Linked DNA regions of Ramlibacter pinisoli. The protein of the gene in region 1 interacts with the protein of each later gene in a pairwise test. Links are inferred from orthologs where the notes say so. Each region holds a gene or a part of one and is shown on either strand. Other genes may lie near its edges.

What was found.
Region 2: the proteins of GON04_RS03275 (region 1) and acpP interact in binary tests that used the Escherichia coli proteins (3 or more experiments, as listed by UniProt). The link is inferred for Ramlibacter pinisoli from one-to-one orthologs.

What each region holds. Positions count from the first base shown.
Region 1 is NZ_WSEL01000003.1:435,528-444,181, reverse strand. The notes cover bases 3,039-5,834. They hold GON04_RS03275 (YbgC/FadM family acyl-CoA thioesterase), read right to left. Parts: upstream 4,728-5,834; coding sequence 4,350-4,727; downstream 3,039-4,349. Other genes in these bases: GON04_RS03270 (pyridoxal phosphate-dependent aminotransferase), read right to left, coding at 4,751-5,834; tolQ (protein TolQ), read right to left, coding at 3,643-4,353; GON04_RS03285 (biopolymer transporter ExbD), read right to left, coding at 3,216-3,641; tolA (cell envelope integrity protein TolA), read right to left, coding at 3,039-3,210. Also shown: dnaE (DNA polymerase III subunit alpha), read left to right, coding at 1-1,454; GON04_RS03295 (alpha/beta hydrolase), read left to right, coding at 1,489-2,304; more of tolA, read right to left, coding at 2,326-3,038; more of GON04_RS03270, read right to left, coding at 5,835-5,935; transcription antitermination factor NusB, read right to left, coding at 5,932-6,465; ribH (6,7-dimethyl-8-ribityllumazine synthase), read right to left, coding at 6,462-6,926; ribBA (bifunctional 3,4-dihydroxy-2-butanone-4-phosphate synthase/GTP cyclohydrolase II), read right to left, coding at 6,935-8,062; GON04_RS03250 (riboflavin synthase), read right to left, coding at 8,059-8,654.
Region 2 is NZ_WSEL01000003.1:1,154,983-1,163,789, forward strand. The notes cover bases 4,656-7,604. They hold acpP (acyl carrier protein), read right to left. Parts: upstream 6,276-7,604; coding sequence 6,036-6,275; downstream 4,656-6,035. Other genes in these bases: GON04_RS06765 (hypothetical protein), read right to left, coding at 4,656-4,757; fabF (beta-ketoacyl-ACP synthase II), read right to left, coding at 4,787-6,031; fabG (3-oxoacyl-ACP reductase FabG), read right to left, coding at 6,371-7,117; fabD (ACP S-malonyltransferase), read right to left, coding at 7,114-7,604. Outside these bases: GON04_RS06745 (DegQ family serine endoprotease), read right to left, coding at 426-1,901; GON04_RS06750 (MucB/RseB C-terminal domain-containing protein), read right to left, coding at 1,998-3,026; GON04_RS06755 (sigma-E factor negative regulatory protein), read right to left, coding at 3,036-3,647; RNA polymerase sigma factor RpoE, read right to left, coding at 3,667-4,299; more of GON04_RS06765, read right to left, coding at 4,302-4,655; more of fabD, read right to left, coding at 7,605-8,064; GON04_RS06790 (beta-ketoacyl-ACP synthase III), read right to left, coding at 8,111-8,807. UniProt on the Escherichia coli protein: Carrier of the growing fatty acid chain in fatty acid biosynthesis.

The DNA.
Region 1 (8,654 bases):
AGGAGCAGGTGATGCAGACGGCGCAGATCCTGGGCGGCTACTCGCTCGGCGGCGCCGACCTGCTGCGCCGCGCGATGGGCAAGAAGAAGGCCGAGGAGATGGCCCTGCACCGCGAGACGTTCCGCGCCGGTGCGGCCAAGAACGCCATCCCGCAGGAGAAGGCCGACGAGATCTTCGACCTGATGGAGAAGTTCGCGGGCTACGGCTTCAACAAGTCGCACGCCGCCGCCTACTCGCTGCTGGCCTACCACACGGGCTGGCTGAAGGTGCACTACACGGCCGAGTTCTTCTGCGCGAACATGACCGTGGAAATGGACAACACCGACAAGCTGAAGGTGCTGTTCGAGGACGCGGTGAAGAACTTCGGCCTGTCGTTCGAGCCGCCCGACGTCAACCGCGGCGGCTACCGCTTCGAGCCGGTCACCGACAAGGTCATCCGCTACGGCCTGGGGGCCGTCAAGGGCACGGGCCAGCAGGCCATCGAGGCCATCGTCGCGGCGCGCGAAGGCAAGGGGGCCGGCTCGTCCGGGTCCACGTCCGGCCCCTTCACCAGCCTGTACGACTTCTGCGTGCGGGTCGACCGCACCCGCATCAACAAGCGCACGGTGGAAGCCCTGATCAAGGCCGGCGCCTTCGATGCGCTGCAGATGAACCGGGCTGCGCTGGTGGCCTCGATCGACCGCGCGTTCGACTTCGCCAATGCCGCCGAGGCCAACGCCCACCAGGGCGGCCTGTTCGACATGGGCGATTCGCATGCCGCCAGCACGCAGGAGCCGCCGCTGGTGGAGGCCATGCCCTGGGGCGTGAAGGAGCGGCTGACGTTCGAGAAGACGGCGGTGGGCTTCTACCTGTCGGGCCACCTCTTCGACGAGGTGGCGCTGGAGGTGCGGCGCTTCGTGCGCACCAAGGTCGACGACCTGGTCGACAGCCGCGACCAGCAGCTGCTGGCCGGCATCATCACCGACTTCCGCGTCATCAACGGCCAGCGCGGCAAGCTGGCGCTGTTCAAGCTGGACGACAAGAGCGGCACCATCGAGGCCACCGCCGACGAGGCCGTGATCAACGCCCACCGCAACCTGCTCAAGGACGACGAGCTGGTCATCGTGCAGGCCAAGCTGCAGCCGGACCGCTTCACCGGCGGCTTCCGGCTCTCGATCCAGCAGGCCTGGGACCTGGCGACGGCGCGCTGCCGGTTCGGCAAGTTCCTGCGCGTGGCAGTCAACGGCAAGGCACCCGACATCCAACGCCTGGTGCGCGAGTTCCCGGCCCGGCGCGAGCAGACGGAGCAGGGCGACGTGGTGCGCGGGCTGCCGGTGCGGCTGGCGCTGCGGCGCGACGCGGCGACGGCGGAGCTGCAGCTGGGCGAGCAGGCCCGCTTCTTCCCGACCGACGCGGCGCTGGCCAGCTGGATGGCGCAGGCCGACAACGGGGCGGCGCAGATCGTCTACGACTGAGGTGGCGCCCGCGCGGCGCGAGGAGGGGACAGGCATGATCGATCGACTGGATCGCCGGCAGGCGCTGGGCGCCGTGGGCGTGTTGCTGGCCTGCGGGGCCAAGGCCCAGGCGGCTGTAGGCACGGGCGTGCTGCTGCTGCACGGCAAGACAGGTTCCGCGCAGGAGACCGGCTCGCGGCTGCTGAAGTCCAGGCTGGAAGATGCAGGCCTGCTGGTCGTGGCGACGGACATGCCGTGGTCGAAGCGGCGCTACATCGATGGCGACTGGGACCTGGCGATGCAGGAGATGGCCGGCCTGGCGGCCGAGTTGCGCAAGAAGGGCGCCACGCGCATCGTGGCCATGGGGCACAGCATGGGCGTGCCGGCGGCCATGAGCCATGCCGCGCGCGGCGGCGATGTGCAGGCGCTGGTCCTGCTGGCACCAGGGCATGTCCCGCGCGGGTACTACGACAACCCGAGGTTCGTGTCGGTGCGACAGAGCGTGGACGAGGCGCGCGCGATGGTGGCGGCCGGCAAGGGCGACGAGAAGGCCGGCTTCAACGACAACAACCAGGGCCGGACCCTGTCGGTGCGCACCACCGCCAAGGCCTACCTGTCCTACTTCGACCCGACCGGCGACGCCGAGATGGGGAACACGGCGCCGCGCATCCCGGCGACGGTGCCGGTGCTAACGGTGCTGGGCAGCGCGGACAACTTCACCCCTGCCGCCCGGCGCTACTACGTCGACAGACTGCCTGCCAACCCGCTCACCCGCACCATCGAGGTGGGCGGCGACCACTTCAGCGTGCCGGAGGCGGCGCTGCCGCAGGTGCTGGAGTGGATACTGGCGCTGGATGCCGGCAAGTCCTGAACGGCCACTGCCCCGGCCTCGCTAGTCGCGCGGCCGGAACACCAGCACCACTTCCGGCGGCACGCGGCCGTCGACGTCGCGGGGGAACACCTCGGTGCGGGCCAGGGCGCGCAGCACGGCGTCGTCCCAGGACTTCTGGCCGCTCTCCTTGCGGATCTTCGTGCCGACGATGGTGCCGTCGGGCGCCAGCCGCACCAGCACTTCGGCGCTGGGGTTGCCGGAGATGTCGTCGGAGAACACGATGTTGGGCCGGACCTTGGCCCGGATGCGGCCACCGTAGCTGTCCGACGGGCCGGACGAGCGCAGCGCCAGGCCCTCGGAGCCCGGCACGCCGGTGGCGCCGGCCATGCCCTGGATGCGCTTGAGGTTCTCGGCGCGCTGCTTGGCCAGGCGCTCTTCCTGCTCGCGCTTCTCGCGCGCCACGGTCTGCTCGGCGCGCTTGCGCTCTTCGGCGGCCTTCTTCGCCGCCTCCTCCTTGCGCGCCTCCTCCTGCTTGCGCCGGCGGTCGGCCGCCTCGCGCCGCTCCGCCTCCTCGGCGGCGGCCTTGCGGGCCTGCTCCTGCTGGAGGGCCTTTTCCTGCGCCAGGCGCTCCTTCTCGCGCTCGATCGCGATCTCGGCGTCGCGCTGCTGCGGCGGGGTGGGCGCGGGGGGCGGCGGTGGCGGTGGCGTGGTGTCCACCTTGGGGGTGGGCGGTGTCTCGACCGGCTTGGGCGCGGCCTGCTGGACGGCCGCCGACCAGATCTCGGCCTCGACGGCGACCGTGTTGTCGTCGCGCTTCCAGTGGATGCCCCAGCTGAGCGCCAGCACCAGGACCACGTGTGCCAGCAGGGCCAGGGTGACCGACCGAAGCAGCCCGGGCTCGGGCGGCGGCAGGAATTCGGGGCGACCGGCGGCGGCGTGGAACATGGGTATCAGCGGGCCAGTTGCACCGACAGTCCGACGCGCTGCACGCCCGCGCGCTGCAGGGTGTCCATCACGCGCACCACGGTCTCGTATTTCACGTTGCGGTCGGCGCTGATCACGACGGCGGTGGAGCCGGCCGGCTTGCCGGCCTGGGCGGCGAGCACCGCCGCGGCGAGCTCGGCCGGGCCAATCGACTTGGACTGGTCGCCGGCCTTGAGCACCAGCTTCTCGTCCTTGCCGATCACCACCTCGAACTTCTGGTCGGGCTGGCGGTTGGCCTTGCCCACGCTGGGCAGGTCGATGAGGCTGGGCGTGATGAGCGGGGCCGTGACCATGAAGATGATCAGCAGCACCAGCATGACGTCGATGAACGGGACCATGTTGATCTCGTTGATGGTGCGGCGGCCTCGGCCGCGGGCGGCGACGGCGGGCATGTCAGAGCCTCGAGGCGGCAACGGTCGTCGTCATGGTGCCGGAGCTAGAGTTGCGCTGCAGGATGTTGGAGAACTCCTCGATGAAGGTCTCCAGCTTGATGGCCACCCGGTCGATGTCGCGCGCGAAGCGGTTGTAGGCGACGACGGCGGGAATGGCAGCGAACAGGCCGATCGCGGTGGCGACCAGCGCCTCGGCGATGCCGGGAGCCACGGTCGCCAGCGTCACCTGCTGCAGGCTGGCCAGCCCGGTGAACGCATGCATGATCCCCCAGACGGTGCCGAACAGCCCGACGTAGGGCGACACGGAGCCGACCGAGGCCAGGAACGACAGGTGCGACTCGACCGCGTCGACCTCGCGCTGGTAGCTGGCCCGCATGGCGCGGCGGGCGCCGTCGAGCAGGGTGGCGGGGTCCTGGATGCGGCGTTCACGCAGCTTCTGGTACTCGCGCATGCCGCTGGCGAAGATGCGTTCCATGGGGCCGGCGCGCTTGGCGTTCTGGGCCGCCGCCGAAAACAGCTCGTTGAGGCTGGTGCCGGACCAGAAGTCGCGCTCGAACGCATCGTTGAGCGACCGCACGCGCTTGAGGGCGAACAGCTTGCCGAAGATGGCGGCCCAGCTGGCAATGGAAACGCCCACCAGCAGCAGCATGACGAGCTGGACGACCCAGCTGGCTCCCAGTACCAGTTGCAGGATCGACAGGTCTTGGTTCATCGGTTCAGGGTCTCGAGGATCATGGATGGGATTCTGGCAGGCCTCAGCGTGGAAGCGTCGACCCAGCCGATGCGGATGGTTCCTTCGGCGAGGAGCTCGCCGCCGGGCTGGCGCAGGGCTTGCTGCGACAGGGTCAGGGTGGCCCGGCCTGCCTCTTGGAGCGCGGCCGTGACCAGAAGTTCGTCGTCCAGCCGGGCTGGCTGCAGATAACGCAGCGCGGTGTCGGCGACGATGAACATGCCCCCGGTGGTCTCGCGCAGCCGGCGCTGCTCGATGCCCAGCGAGCGCAGCCATTCGGTGCGGGCGCGCTCGAAGAACTTCAGGTAGTTGGCGTAGAAGACGATGCCGCCGGCATCGGTGTCTTCCCAGTAGATGCGGACCGGGAACGCGAACGCCATCAGGGGGCCATGGCGCGCAGCCGCCGCACCGCCTCGTGCAGGTGCTCCAGGCTGCTCGCGGTGGAGAAGCGGATGAACCGGTGCGTGTCGGCGGTGCCGAAGTCGCGCCCGGGCGTCACGGCGACGTGCGCCTTGTCCATGATCTCGAAGGCCAGCTCCCAGCTGCCGGGCAAACCGAGCCGGTCGCACCAGGCCGAGCAGTCGGCCCAGGCATAGAAGGCGCCGTCGGGCATCACGGGCACCGGCAGGCCGACCGACTCCAGGGCCGGGATGAACCAGTCGCGCCGCTCCTTGAAGGCGGCCCGGCGGCGCTCGTACTCGGCGATGCTGTCGGGCTCGAAGCAGGCCAGGGCGGCGTGCTGGGCGACCGTGCTGGCGCAGATGAAGAGGTTCTGCGCCAATCGCTCCACCACGGGCACCAGCTCCTCGGGCATGACCATCCAGCCCAGGCGCCAGCCGGTCATGTTGAAGTACTTGGAGAAGCTGTTGATGCTGATGACCTGGTCGTCCAGCGCCAGGGCCGACTGGCCGTAGCGGTCGTCGTGCGACAGGCCCAGGTAGATCTCGTCGGTGATGGCGATGCCGCCGCGGGCCCGCACCACGTCCAGGATGCGGCGCAGCTCCTGCGGGTCGATGGACGTGCCGGTGGGGTTGGACGGCGAGGCCAGCAGCACGCCGCGGGTGCGCGGGCCCCAGTGGGTCTCCACCTGCGCCGCCGACAGCTGGAACCGGTCGGCCGCCGTCGTGGGCACCAGCACCGCCGTGCCCTCGGCCGCGCTGACGAAATGCCGGTTGCAGGGATAGCTGGGGTCGGGCATCAGGACTTCGTCGCCGGCCTCGATGAGCGCCAGGCACGCCAGCTGGAGGGCCGCCGACGCGCCGGCCGTCACCACGATGCGCCGTGCCGGGACGTCGAGCCCGAAGCGCTGCCGGTACCAGCCGCTGATGGCGGCCCGCAGCGGCTCCAGTCCGACGGCGTGGGTGTACTGCGTGGCGCCGCCGCGCACGGCGCGTTCGGCTGCTTCCCGCACCAGCGGCGGCGCCGTGAAGTCCGGCTCGCCGATGTTGAGGAACACCATCGGCCGGTCGCTGCGGGCGACGTCGCGGGCCAGCCGGGCGGCGGCCTTGGCCACCTCCATGACGTAGAACGGCTCGATCCTCTCGGCGCGCCGGGCGATCCTCATCCGCGCGCCTTTCCGCTGGCCTTGTCGGCTTCGACCTCGGTGGGCCGCAGTTGCGGCGCCAGGCCATTGAGCACCGCGTTGACGTACTTGTGGCCGTCGGTGCCGCCGAACTCCTTGGCCAGCTCGATGCATTCGTTGAGCACCACGCGCCAGGGCACGTCGGCGGCATGCTGGAACTCCCAGGCGCCGATCCACATGACGGCGTGCTCGATGGGCGAGATCTCGGCCAGCTTGCGGTCCAGCAGCGGCACGATCAGGGCGTCGAGGGCGGCGGCCTGCTCGATGCAGCCGTGCAGCAGGGCGTCGTAGTGCACCGAGTCGGCCTTGTGGAAGCCGGCCAGGTCGCGGGTGAACCGGTCGATGGCGTCAACGTCGTTGCCGCCCACCATGTGCTGGTAGAGCGCCTGCAGTGCGAACTCGCGCGACCGGCTGCGCGCCGACTTGGCCGATGCCTTGCGGGCGCCGGTGGCGGTGCGGCCCGGGGCCTTGGCCGGCAGCCGGGGCGGGGTGGTGGGGTGCTCGTCGCTCATCCGAGGCGCTCCAGCAGGTTGGCCATCTCGACCACGACACGTGCGGCGTCGACGCCCTTGTCGGTCTGGCGGGCGACGGCCTGCTCGAGGTTCTCCGTCGTCAGAATGACGTTGGCCACCGGCAGCTGGTAGTCGAGCGCGATGCGCGTGACACCGGCGGCTGATTCGTTGGCCACCAGCTCAAAGTGGTAGGTCTCGCCGCGGATCACGCAGCCCAGGGCGATGAGGGCGTCGTAGCCACCCTTCTCGGCCATCGCCTGCAGCGCCAGCGGGATCTCCAGCGCGCCGGGCACCAGCACGTGCTCGATGCTGCCGGGCTCGACGCCCAGGCGCACCAGCTCCGACTTGCAGGCCAGCGCCAGGGCGTCGGTGATGGATTCGTTGAACCGGGCCTGCACGACCCCGATGGACAGGCCCTTGCCGTCCAGCCGGTCGGCCTTGCCTTTCTCTGCTCCGAACATGGATGTCCTCAGTGGGAAGTGGGGGCCAGGTGGCCGGCGATTTCCAGGCCGTAGCCCGCCATGCTGGGGAGCCGCCGCGGCGTGCCCAGCAGGGTCATGCGGTGCACGCCGCACTCGCGCAGGATCTGCGCGCCGACGCCGTAGGTGCGCAGGTCCATGCGGCCGCGCTCGGGCGCCTGCGAGGCGCGGGCGGTTCCTTCGAACTGCGCGACCAGCTGGTCGGCCGATTCGCCGCAGTTCAGCAGCACGGCCACGCCCTGGCCGGCGCGGGCGATGTGCTGCAAGCTGGCATCGAGGCTCCAGGAGTGCATGGGGCGCGCGGTCTCCAGCGCGTCGAGCACCGACAGGGGCTCGTGCACGCGGACCGGGACGATGTCGTCGCGCTGCCACTGGCCGACCACCAGCGCCAGGTGCACGGCCTGGCTGGGCTTGTCGCGCCAGGCATGGGCGGTGAAGGTGCCGAAGCTGGTGTGCAGGGGCCGCGAGCCGATCTTCTCGATCAGCGACTCGTGGCGGCTGCGATGCTCGATGAGGTCGGCGATGGTGCCGATCTTCAGGCCATGCTCGGCGGCGAACAGCTGCAGGTCCGGCAGGCGGGCCATGGTGCCGTCGTCCTTCATGATCTCGCAGATGACGGCGGCGGGCGTCAGGCCGGCCATGCCGGCCAGGTCGCAGCCGGCCTCGGTGTGGCCGGCGCGCATGAGCACCCCGCCGTCGACCGCCTGCAGGGGGAAGATGTGCCCGGGCTGCACCAGGTCCTCGGCGCGGGCCTCGCGGGCCACGGCGGCTTGCACGGTGCGCGCCCGGTCGGCCGCCGAGATGCCGGTGGTGACGCCCTCGGCGGCCTCGATGGAGACGGTGAAGGCGGTGCCCATCTTGGTGCCGTTGCGCGCCACCATGGGCGGCAGGCGCAGCCGCTCGCAGCGGTCGCGGGTGAGGGTCAGGCAGATCAGGCCGCGGCCGAACCGGGCCATGAAGTTGACGGCTTCCGGCGTGACGTGGTCGGCGGCCAGCACCAGGTCGCCTTCGTTCTCGCGGTCTTCCTCGTCGACCAGGATCACGATGCGGCCGGCACGGATGTCGGCGACGATGTCCTCCACCGGCGAGATGGCCACGGGGCTGGTGGCGCGGCTCATGCGGGCACCTTGGCGCCGGCCAGCATGCGCTCGACGTAGCGGGCGATGAGGTCGATCTCGAGGTTGACGCGGCTGCCGGTGCGCAGGGCGTGCAGCGCGGTGTTCTCCACCGTGTGCGGGATCAGGTTGATGCTCAATTCGCAGCCTTGTGCCGTGTCGTGCACGGCGTTGACGGTGAGGCTCACGCCGTTGACGGTGACCGAGCCCTTGTAGGCCAGGTACCGGGCCAGGAAGGCCGGCGCGAGGATGCGCAGTTCGTGGCTCTCGCCCACCGGCTCGAAGCGCACCACGGTGCCGATGCCGTCGACGTGGCCGGACACGATGTGGCCGCCCAGGCGGTCGTGCGCGCGCAGTGCCTTCTCCAGGTTGACGGGGCCGGTGTCGCCCAGGCCGCTGGTCTTGTCCAGCGACTCGGCGGAGACATCGACAGTGAAGACGCGGCGGGCCGGGTCGAGCGTGGTGACGGTCATGCAGGCGCCGTTGAGCGCGATGCTGTCCCCCAGGCCCACGTCGTCCAGGTAGCCCGCGGGCGCCTCGACCGTGAGGCGCTTGCCGTGGTGGGAACTGGCCCCGAGGTCGTGGACGGCGGCGA
Region 2 (8,807 bases), 720 kb from region 1 along the record:
CTATGGCAACTGCGATAGTTGGAGCTTCATTGTAGGCAAAAAGCCCCGGGCGTACAGCCGACCGGGCGCCGGGAACGCCTCGTTGCCGCCCAGCAACATGGAATTCATCCACAGGTTGTTCACAGTTTTCAAAAGGGGGTTGCAGGACAAGTTGTGGGCGATCTGTGGATCAGCAGGAGACTTGGCCGGGCCATCCCGCATCGTGGACTGAAGGCCGGTCCATATGCATGAAACCGGCAGATCCGGGGCGAGATTCTATCCATCGGACGGGGTGCGCTCCTTCGGAGTCAGTGCACACCAACGTCCATTGTTGAGCTCATCCAGTCAGGAAAAAAATTTCTGGAGGCCTGCGAATCGGCCATTTCGCGGCCGGAAAGCCCCCAAGCCCGACTACGGGTTCGGGGCTTTTCCGCCACGACCCCGGGTCAGCGGGCGGGCCGCAGCAGCAGGTAGGTCGCCAGTTCGCCTCGCCGCAGGAGCACCGGGACGGCCTTGCTGCGGTCGACCTTCGCCACGGTGGCGTCGAACTCGCGCACGCTGTTCACCTCCGTGTTGCCGATCGCCACGATGATGTCGCCCTCGCGGATGCCGGAGCGCTGGGCCAGGTCGGTGACAGCATCGACCTTCACGCCCCCCTTGATCTTCAGCTCCTTCTTCTGGGCGTCGGTGAGTTCGCTCACGACCAGACCGAGCGACTGGGCCGCCGGCGAGCCCTTGGGCCGGTCGTCCGGCGCCTGCGCCTTGCGCACGGGCGGCTTCTCGGGCTCGAACTCGGCAATCTGCACGCCCAGGTCGCGCATGGCGCCGCGCCGGAACACGGTGATCGTCGAGCGGGTGCCCGGCTTGGTGTTGCCCACCAGGCGCGGCAGGTCGGTGGCCTTGTCGATCGCCTGGCCGTTGAACTTGGTGATGATGTCGCCGGCCTCGACGCCGGCCTTGTCGGCGGGCGAGCCTGATTCCACGCTGCGCACCAGCGCGCCCTGCGGCTTGCCCAGGCCGATGGACTCGGCCACATCCTTGGTGACCTGGTCGATCTGCACGCCGATGCGGCCGCGCGAGACCCGGCCCGTGGTGCGCAGCTGCTCGGCCACCCGCGCGGCCTCGTCCATCGGGATCGCGAACGAGATGCCCATGAAGCCGCCGGAGCGCGAGTAGATCTGGCTGTTGATGCCGACCACCTCGCCGCGCAGGTTGACCAGCGGGCCGCCCGAGTTGCCGGGGTTGATGGCGACGTCGGTCTGGATGAAGGGCAGGTAGTCGCCGGTGTCGCGCGCCTTGGCGCTGACGATGCCGGCCGTCACGGTGTTCTCCAGGCCGAACGGCGAGCCGATGGCCATCACCCATTCACCCACCTTGAGCTTGCTCACGTCGCCGATCTTCACGAACGGCAGGCCGGTGCCCTCGATCTTCACGACCGCGACGTCGGTGCGCTTGTCGGCGCCGACGATCTTGGCCTTGAACTCGCGCTTGTCCGGCAGCGTGACCAGCACCTCGTCGGCGCCTTCCACCACGTGGGCGTTGGTCATGACGAAACCATCCTGGGACAGGATGAAGCCGGAACCGACGCCGCGCGGCTGTTCCTCGCCCGGCTGGCCGGGCGCGCGCGGCGAACGCGGCACGTTGGGCATGGGCATGCCGAAGAAGCGGCGGAAGAGCTCCTGCATCTCGTCGTCGGCCTGCCCCTGCTGCTGGCTGCCGGCGCGAGCCCGTTCGACCGTGCGGATGTTCACCACGGCCGGCCCGACCTGCTCGACCAGGTCGGTGAAGTCCGGCAGCCCCGTGCGTGGTTGCGGTGCGGACTGGGCAGCGGCGGGCGGCGCGTGCAGCACGGCCGCGCCGGAGGCGACGAAAGCCGCGGCCAGGGCGACGCTGCGCAGGAGGGGGAAACGGGTTCGGATCATCGGCAACCTCATCTTTCTCGATAGCCGGGGCTCGGCTTCAGAACCCGCAAGGGCACTTTGGTTCACTTCACCCGGCGGCTGCCGGCACATGGGGGCTCAACGACGCCGCTCAAGACTCTGCGCGAAGGCCTTCAGTGTCGGCGGCGGCACCTCGCCGACCACGGTGAGCCACCAGTCGTCCAGGCGACGGGTGAGTGTCTGCGTGGCGCCGGCGGCCAGGATGCCTTCCTGCTGGTGGCGCTGGCGGTCGTACGGCTCGAGGAACAGCGACACGGACGCCAGGCCGTCGGAGAAGATCCACTGCATGCCGCCCTGCGCCGGCCCCGGCCCTGGAGCCGGACGCTTGTAGCAGCTCATCGGGTTGAATCCGGCGACGGGCGATTTCATCGCCCACCCCTCTGCCGCCGGGCTGGTCTTGACCGTCTCGGCGCGCTCGAAGCGCCAGCCGACCGGCGTCTTCATCATCTGGACCAGCTTCTCGGGCCGCAAGGGGCTGTCGAGCTGCAGCTCGGAGAAAGCGGCCTGCTCCAGCACGTTGCCCTCGGCATCCAGCGTCTGCAGCTTGATCACCAGGCCGGACCGCTTCTCGCTCCAGACCCGGTAACCGAACCGCAGCTGGTCCTTGGGCACCAGCTGCACCACGTCGGCATCGAAGCCGGCGACGCGCTCGGTGCCGACCCGGCGCGCCTGGTAGAACTCGGGGATCGAGGTGTCGCTGGACTTGAGCAGGTTGGGGAACAGGTCGAGCGACTCGTGCCTCTCGGCGCGCACCACCCGCTGCTCGGGCAGAAAGGTGAGGACCTCGTCGTTGCGGCGGAAGGTGGAACGGGGCGCTCCTGACAGCACCTCGACCCTCTCGACCTGCTGGGAGGGATCGGCCGCATGCCAGATGCGCGCGCTGGACATGGCGCCGGCACCCGAGGACACCACGAACGTGCCGACGTAGTTGCGGCGCGAGGCGTCCTGCATGCGGAGCAGCCACTCGTTGATGCCGCGCTCGGACGGCACCCCGGAAGCAGGAGGGGAAGCGGGTTGCGCCGCCGCCAGCCCGGCGGTGCCGAGCGCCAGCAGGGCGAGCCAGCGGCGCCAGGCGGCGGATCGGGGCAGGTACGGCGTGGGCGTCATGCGGGCGGCTTACCGGGACGGTCCTTCGAAGGTGGCGTTGCGCAGGAAACCTGCGGGCATCTGCAGCGCGGATGCGCCGCCGAACTGGCGGTGCGCCGCCAGCAGCTCGTCCAGGCGCGGGTCGCGGATCATGAGGGCACCGGTCTGCGTGCGGGCCAGCACCGTGGCTTCGGCCACCACCGGCGCCGGCTTCGATGCGCTCGCCAGTTGCGGCTGGCTGGCCGAAGGGCCGGCCGAGCCCAGCACCGACCAGCCCACGGCCGCGACCGCGGCCATCGACGCCACGCCCGCCACCAGCTTCCAGCGGAACGTGCCGTCGTTCGCGGCCGCCGGCATCACCGGCTGGTCGATCGGGATGCCCAGGACCGGCCGGTCGGCCGCGAGGCCGGGTTGCTCCTGCGCCAGGCGGGCCGACAGGCGGGCGACGAAATCGGGCGCCGGCGCACCCAGCGCCAGCTCGCGCGAGCGCAGCACGTCGCCCACCACGTGGTACGCATGCCAGGTGGCCCGCGCCTCGGGATCGGCGCAGGCTGCCTCGACTGCCAGTGCGAACGCCTCACCCTGGAGTTGCCCGTCGGCGAGGGCGGAAATCCGTTCGTTGCCGTTCATCTTGTCGTCCATCACATCACCTCGACATGCCTTACCAGCGCTTGCCCGACTGGTTTTCCAGCAGCGGCTTGACCTTGGCCGAAATCGCCTCGCGGGCGCGGAAGATCCGCGAACGCACCGTGCCGATCGGACAATCCATGGCTTCCGCGATCTCTTCGTAGCTCAGCCCTTCGATCTCGCGCAGGGTGACCGCCTGCCGCAATTCCTCCGGGAGGGCTTCCATGGCCGAGTTGACCGCGCCCGCGATCTCCTTGGCCGCCAGCACCGTTTCCGGGGTTTCGGCGCTGGTTAGTTCGTTCTCCACCGGGGAAGTTTCATCGTCCTCGCCGCCGCCGCGCAGGGCACTTTCGGACACCAGGGGGTCGCGCTTGAGGTCGACCAGGGCCTTCTTGGCAGTGTTGACGGCAATGCGGTACAGCCAGGTGTAGAACTGGGCTTCGCCGCGGAACTGGGCCAATGCCCGGTAGGCCCGGATGAAGGTCTCCTGGGCGATGTCCTCCACCAGGTCGACATCGCGCACCATGCGTCCGATCAGGCGCTCGATGCGGCGCTGGTACTTGATGACCAGCAGCTCGTACGCCCGCTGGTCGCCGGCGACGGTGCGGGCCACCAGCATCTGGTCGGTGTCCTGCGGGGACGGCGCGGGCGCGGGGGTCTTGGTCATGGTCAGGCGGAAGGGGGCTCCGCCGCGGACGCGGGGTCCGGCTCGGCGGGCGAATATACCGCACGCCGCAGGGCGTCCCAGCGGGTGGGAAGGCGCCCCTTTTCGAGCCACAACCAGCGGGCACGGTCCGTCGCTGCCCAGCGCACGAGCAGCAGGCCCTGGAGGTCGAGCGCCACGTCCAGCCGGCCCGCATCGACCGCGGGCGAGGCGCCCGATGCGAGCGTCCAGCGCGCACCGTCCCAGGCCAGCAGCCCCGCAGGCTGCTGCCACCACGACCGGGCGGCGACCGACGCCGTGCCGAGCAGCACGGCAGCAACGGCCAGGGGTGCCCAGGCGGGAGCGCCGGTGGCCAGCCAGGCGGCACAGGCCAGCGCCCCGGCCAGCCAGGTCGCTGCCAGGATGGCGCCCGCCCATGCAGAACGCCCCACCGGGTAGCTCACCGATGGGGCGTGGTGCATGCGAAGCGTTGTGAGGGGAGCGCCGCGGGTCAGGCCCGCTTGAACACCAGGGTGCCGTTGGTGCCGCCAAAGCCGAAGTTGTTCTTCAGCGCCACGTCGATCTTCAGGTCCCGCGCCGTGTTGGCGCAGTAGTCCAGGTCGCACTCGGGATCCTGGTTGAAGATGTTGATGGTGGGCGGGCTCTTCTGGTGGTACAGGGTCAGCACGGTGAACACCGACTCGATGCCGCCGGCGCCGCCCAGCAGGTGGCCGGTCATGGACTTGGTGGAATTGACCACGATCTTGCGCGCGTGGTCGCCCAGCGCCGCCTTGACGGCGTTGGTCTCGTTGAGGTCACCCAGCGGGGTCGAGGTGCCGTGCGCGTTGAGGTACTGCACCTGGTCGGCGTTGATGCCGGCATTGCGCAGCGCCCCCACCATGGCCCGGCGCGGCCCGTCGATGTCGGGTGCCGTCATGTGGAAGGCATCGCCGCTCATGCCGAAGCCGGCCAGTTCGGCGTAGATCTTCGCGCCTCGTGCCTTGGCGTGCTCGTATTCCTCGAGCACCAGCACGCCGCCGCCCTCGCCCAGCACGAAGCCGTCGCGGTCCTTGTCCCAGGGCCGCGAGGCGGTCTTGGGATCGTCGTTGCGGGTGGACAGCGCACGCGCGGCCGCGAAGCCGCCCACGCCCAGGGGCGACACGCACGACTCGGCGCCGCCCGCGACCATGACGTCGGCATCCCCGGCCTCGATGAGGCGGGCCGACAGGCCGATGGCATGCAGGCCGGTGGTGCACGCGGTGACCACCGCGATGTTCGGACCCTTGAAGCCGTACTTGATCGAGACGTGTCCGGAGATCATGTTGATGATCGACGCCGGCACGAAGAAGGGAGAGACACGCCGCGGACCGCGGTTGACCAGCTCCGAATGCGTCTCCTCGATCATCGGCAGCCCGCCGATGCCGGAGCCGATGTTCACGCCCACGCGCGTGGCCAGCTCATCGGCCAGCGCTTGCCCGGTGGGGAGCCCGCTGTCGGCGATGGCCTGCGATGCCGCAGCCAGCCCGAGATGGATGAACCGGTCCATGTGCCGGGCTTCCTTCTCGGGGATGTAGTCGCCGATGTTGAAGCCCTTGACCTCGCCGGCGAACCTGCAGGCCAGGTTGGCGGGGTCGAACTGCGTGATGAAGTCGATGCCGGGCTTGCCGGCCAGCAGGTTGTCCCAGGATTCGGCGACCGTGTTGCCGACCGGGCTCACGCATCCCAATCCGGTGACGACGACTCGGCGGCGCAGCATCCCGTCAGGCCTTCTGATGCGCGTTGGCGTAATCGATCGCGTTCTGCACCGTGGTGATCTTCTCCGCGTCCTCGTCGGGGATCTCGATGCCGAATTCGTCTTCCAGAGCCATCACCAGCTCCACCGTGTCGAGGGAGTCAGCGCCCAGGTCCGCCACGAACGCCTTTTCGTTCGTCACCTGGGACTCCTCCACGCCGAGTTGCTCGGCGATGATCTTCTTGACACGTGCTTCGATATCGCTCATGGGTTCCCTCAAGGGGTTTGTGGATGAATCGTCGATTTTAGCCGCCCGCTCCTGTGCAGGCTGCCGCGCGCCGACGCGCGGGCCCGTCGCCGGGCTCAGGCCATGTACATGCCGCCGTTGACGTGCAATTCCTGGCCCGTGACGTAGCCCGCCTGCGGGGACACCAGGAAGGCGACCGCGTGCGCGATGTCGTCGGGCCGGCCGAGCTTGCCCAGCGGGATCTGACCCAGCAATGCCTGCTGCTGCTCCGCCGGCAGCTTGCCGGTCATGTCGGTCTCGATGAAACCGGGCGCCACGCAATTGACGGTGATGCCGCGGCTGCCGAGTTCGCGCGCCAGGGCCCGGGTCATGCCGGCCACGCCGGCCTTGGCCGCCGCGTAGTTCGCCTGGCCGGGATTGCCGGCGGCGCCCACCACGGAGGTGATGCTGACGATGCGGCCATAGCGCTGCTTCATCATCGTGCGCATCACCGCCCGGCTCAGACGGAACACCGCCTTCAGGTTGGTGTCGAGCACCGCGTCCCAGTCGTCGTCCTTCAGGCGCATGGCGAGCATGTCGCGCGTGATGCCGGCGTTGTTCACCAGCACCTGCAGGCCGCCGTGCTGCTTGACGATGTCATCGACGGCGGCGTCCACGCCGGCCGCGTCATTCACGTCGAGCCGGATGCCGCGGCCGCCCAGGGGCTCCAGGACCGCCGCGACCTTCGCGGCACCGTCGTCCGTCGTCGCAGTGCCCACGACGATCGCGCCGCGCCCGGCCAGTTCCCGCGCGATGGCCGCGCCGATGCCGCGCGAGGCGCCCGTCACGAGGGCGACCTGGCCCTTCAACTGGTCGGCGCTCATGCCAGCATCCCCTTCGCCTCGGCCAGGGAGGCCGGGTCGTACACGGCGCCCGAAGCGAGCTGGGGATCGATGCGCTTGCACAGTCCCTGCAGCACCTTGCCCGGACCGCTCTCGAGGACCAGGCCGACGCCACGCGCCTGGATGGCACGCACGCAGTCGACCCAGCGCACCGGCCCGAACGCCTGCTCGAACAGTGCCGACCGGATGCGGTCGACGTCGGTCTCGACCCTGGCCCCGATGTTGTTGACGACCGGAATGCGAGGGGTCGAGAACGCCACCTGCGCCAGCCGCTCGCGCAGCCGGTCGGCCGCGGGCTTCATCAGGCTGGAGTGGAACGGCGCCGACACGGGCAGCGGCAGCGCCCGCTTGGCGCCGTGGGCCTTGAGCACCTCGCAGGCCTTGTCCACCGCGGCCTTGCTGCCCGCGATGACGGTCTGGGCCGGGTCGTTGAAGTTGACGGCCTCGACCACCTCGAGGCTGTTGGTGCCGAACGAACGCTGCGCCTCGGCGCAACCTTCCACGACCTTCTGCGCGTCCATCCCGAGCACCGCCGCCATGGCGCCGGTGCCCACCGGGACGGCGTCCTGCATGGCCTGCGCGCGGAACCGCACCAGCGGCGCGGCATCCTTCAGCTGCAGCGCGCCCGCCGCCACCAGCGCCGTGTACTCGCCCAGCGAGTGGCCGGCGACGACGGCCGGCTCGGGTCCGCCTTCGGCCAGCCACGCGCGATAGGCGGCAATGCCCGCGACCAGCATCACCGGCTGGGTGTTGGTGGTGAGCGCCAGCGCCTCCTTCGGGCCTTCCTTGACCAGGCGGCCGAGGTCCTCGCCCAGCGCATCGGAGGCTTCCGCCACGACCTGGGCCACGGCCGGGTGGTCGCCCCAGCCGTCGAGCATGCCGACGGCCTGCGAACCCTGGCCTGGAAAGACGAATGCGAACGGTGTCATGTGTTGTCGTTGTGCAGGAGACGATGCGCCCCGCGGCGCGGCCGGGTCAGAAGTCCAGCAGCACCGCGCCCCAGGTGAAGCCGCCGCCGACGCCCTCGAGCATCAGCGTGTCACCCTTCTTGATCTTGCCGCCGCGCACCGCGGCGTCGAGTGCCAGCGGAATGGAAGCGGCCGAGGTGTTGCCGTGCTGGTCGACCGTGACCACGAGCTTGTCCATCGGCAGCTTCAGCTTCTTGGCCGTGCCCTGCATGATGCGGATGTTGGCTTGGTGCGGGATCAGCCAATCGATGTCGGCCTCCGTCCGCCCGGCCTTCGCCAGGGTCGCGCGGGCAGCGCTTTCCAGCACCCCCACGGCCAGCTTGAACACCGCCTGGCCATCCATCTTGAGGAACGGCGTGCCGAGCACCTGGCCGCCGGCGACGGTGCCCGGGACGCACAGGATGCCGACATGCTTGCCGTCCGCGTGCAGGTCGCTGGCCAGGATGCCCGGGGTGTCCGACGCCTCCAGGACCACGGCGCCGGCGCCGTCGCCGAACAGCACGCAGGTGGTGCGGTCCTCGAAGTCGAGGATGCGCGAGAACACCTCGGCACCGATCACCAGCGCGCGGGTGGCGGAGCCGGTGCGGATCATCGCGTCGGCGACCGTGAGCGCGTACACGAACCCGCTACAGACGGCCTGGACGTCGAACGCCGGGCAGCCGGCCATGCCCAGCTTGTTCTGCAGGATGCACGCCGCCGACGGG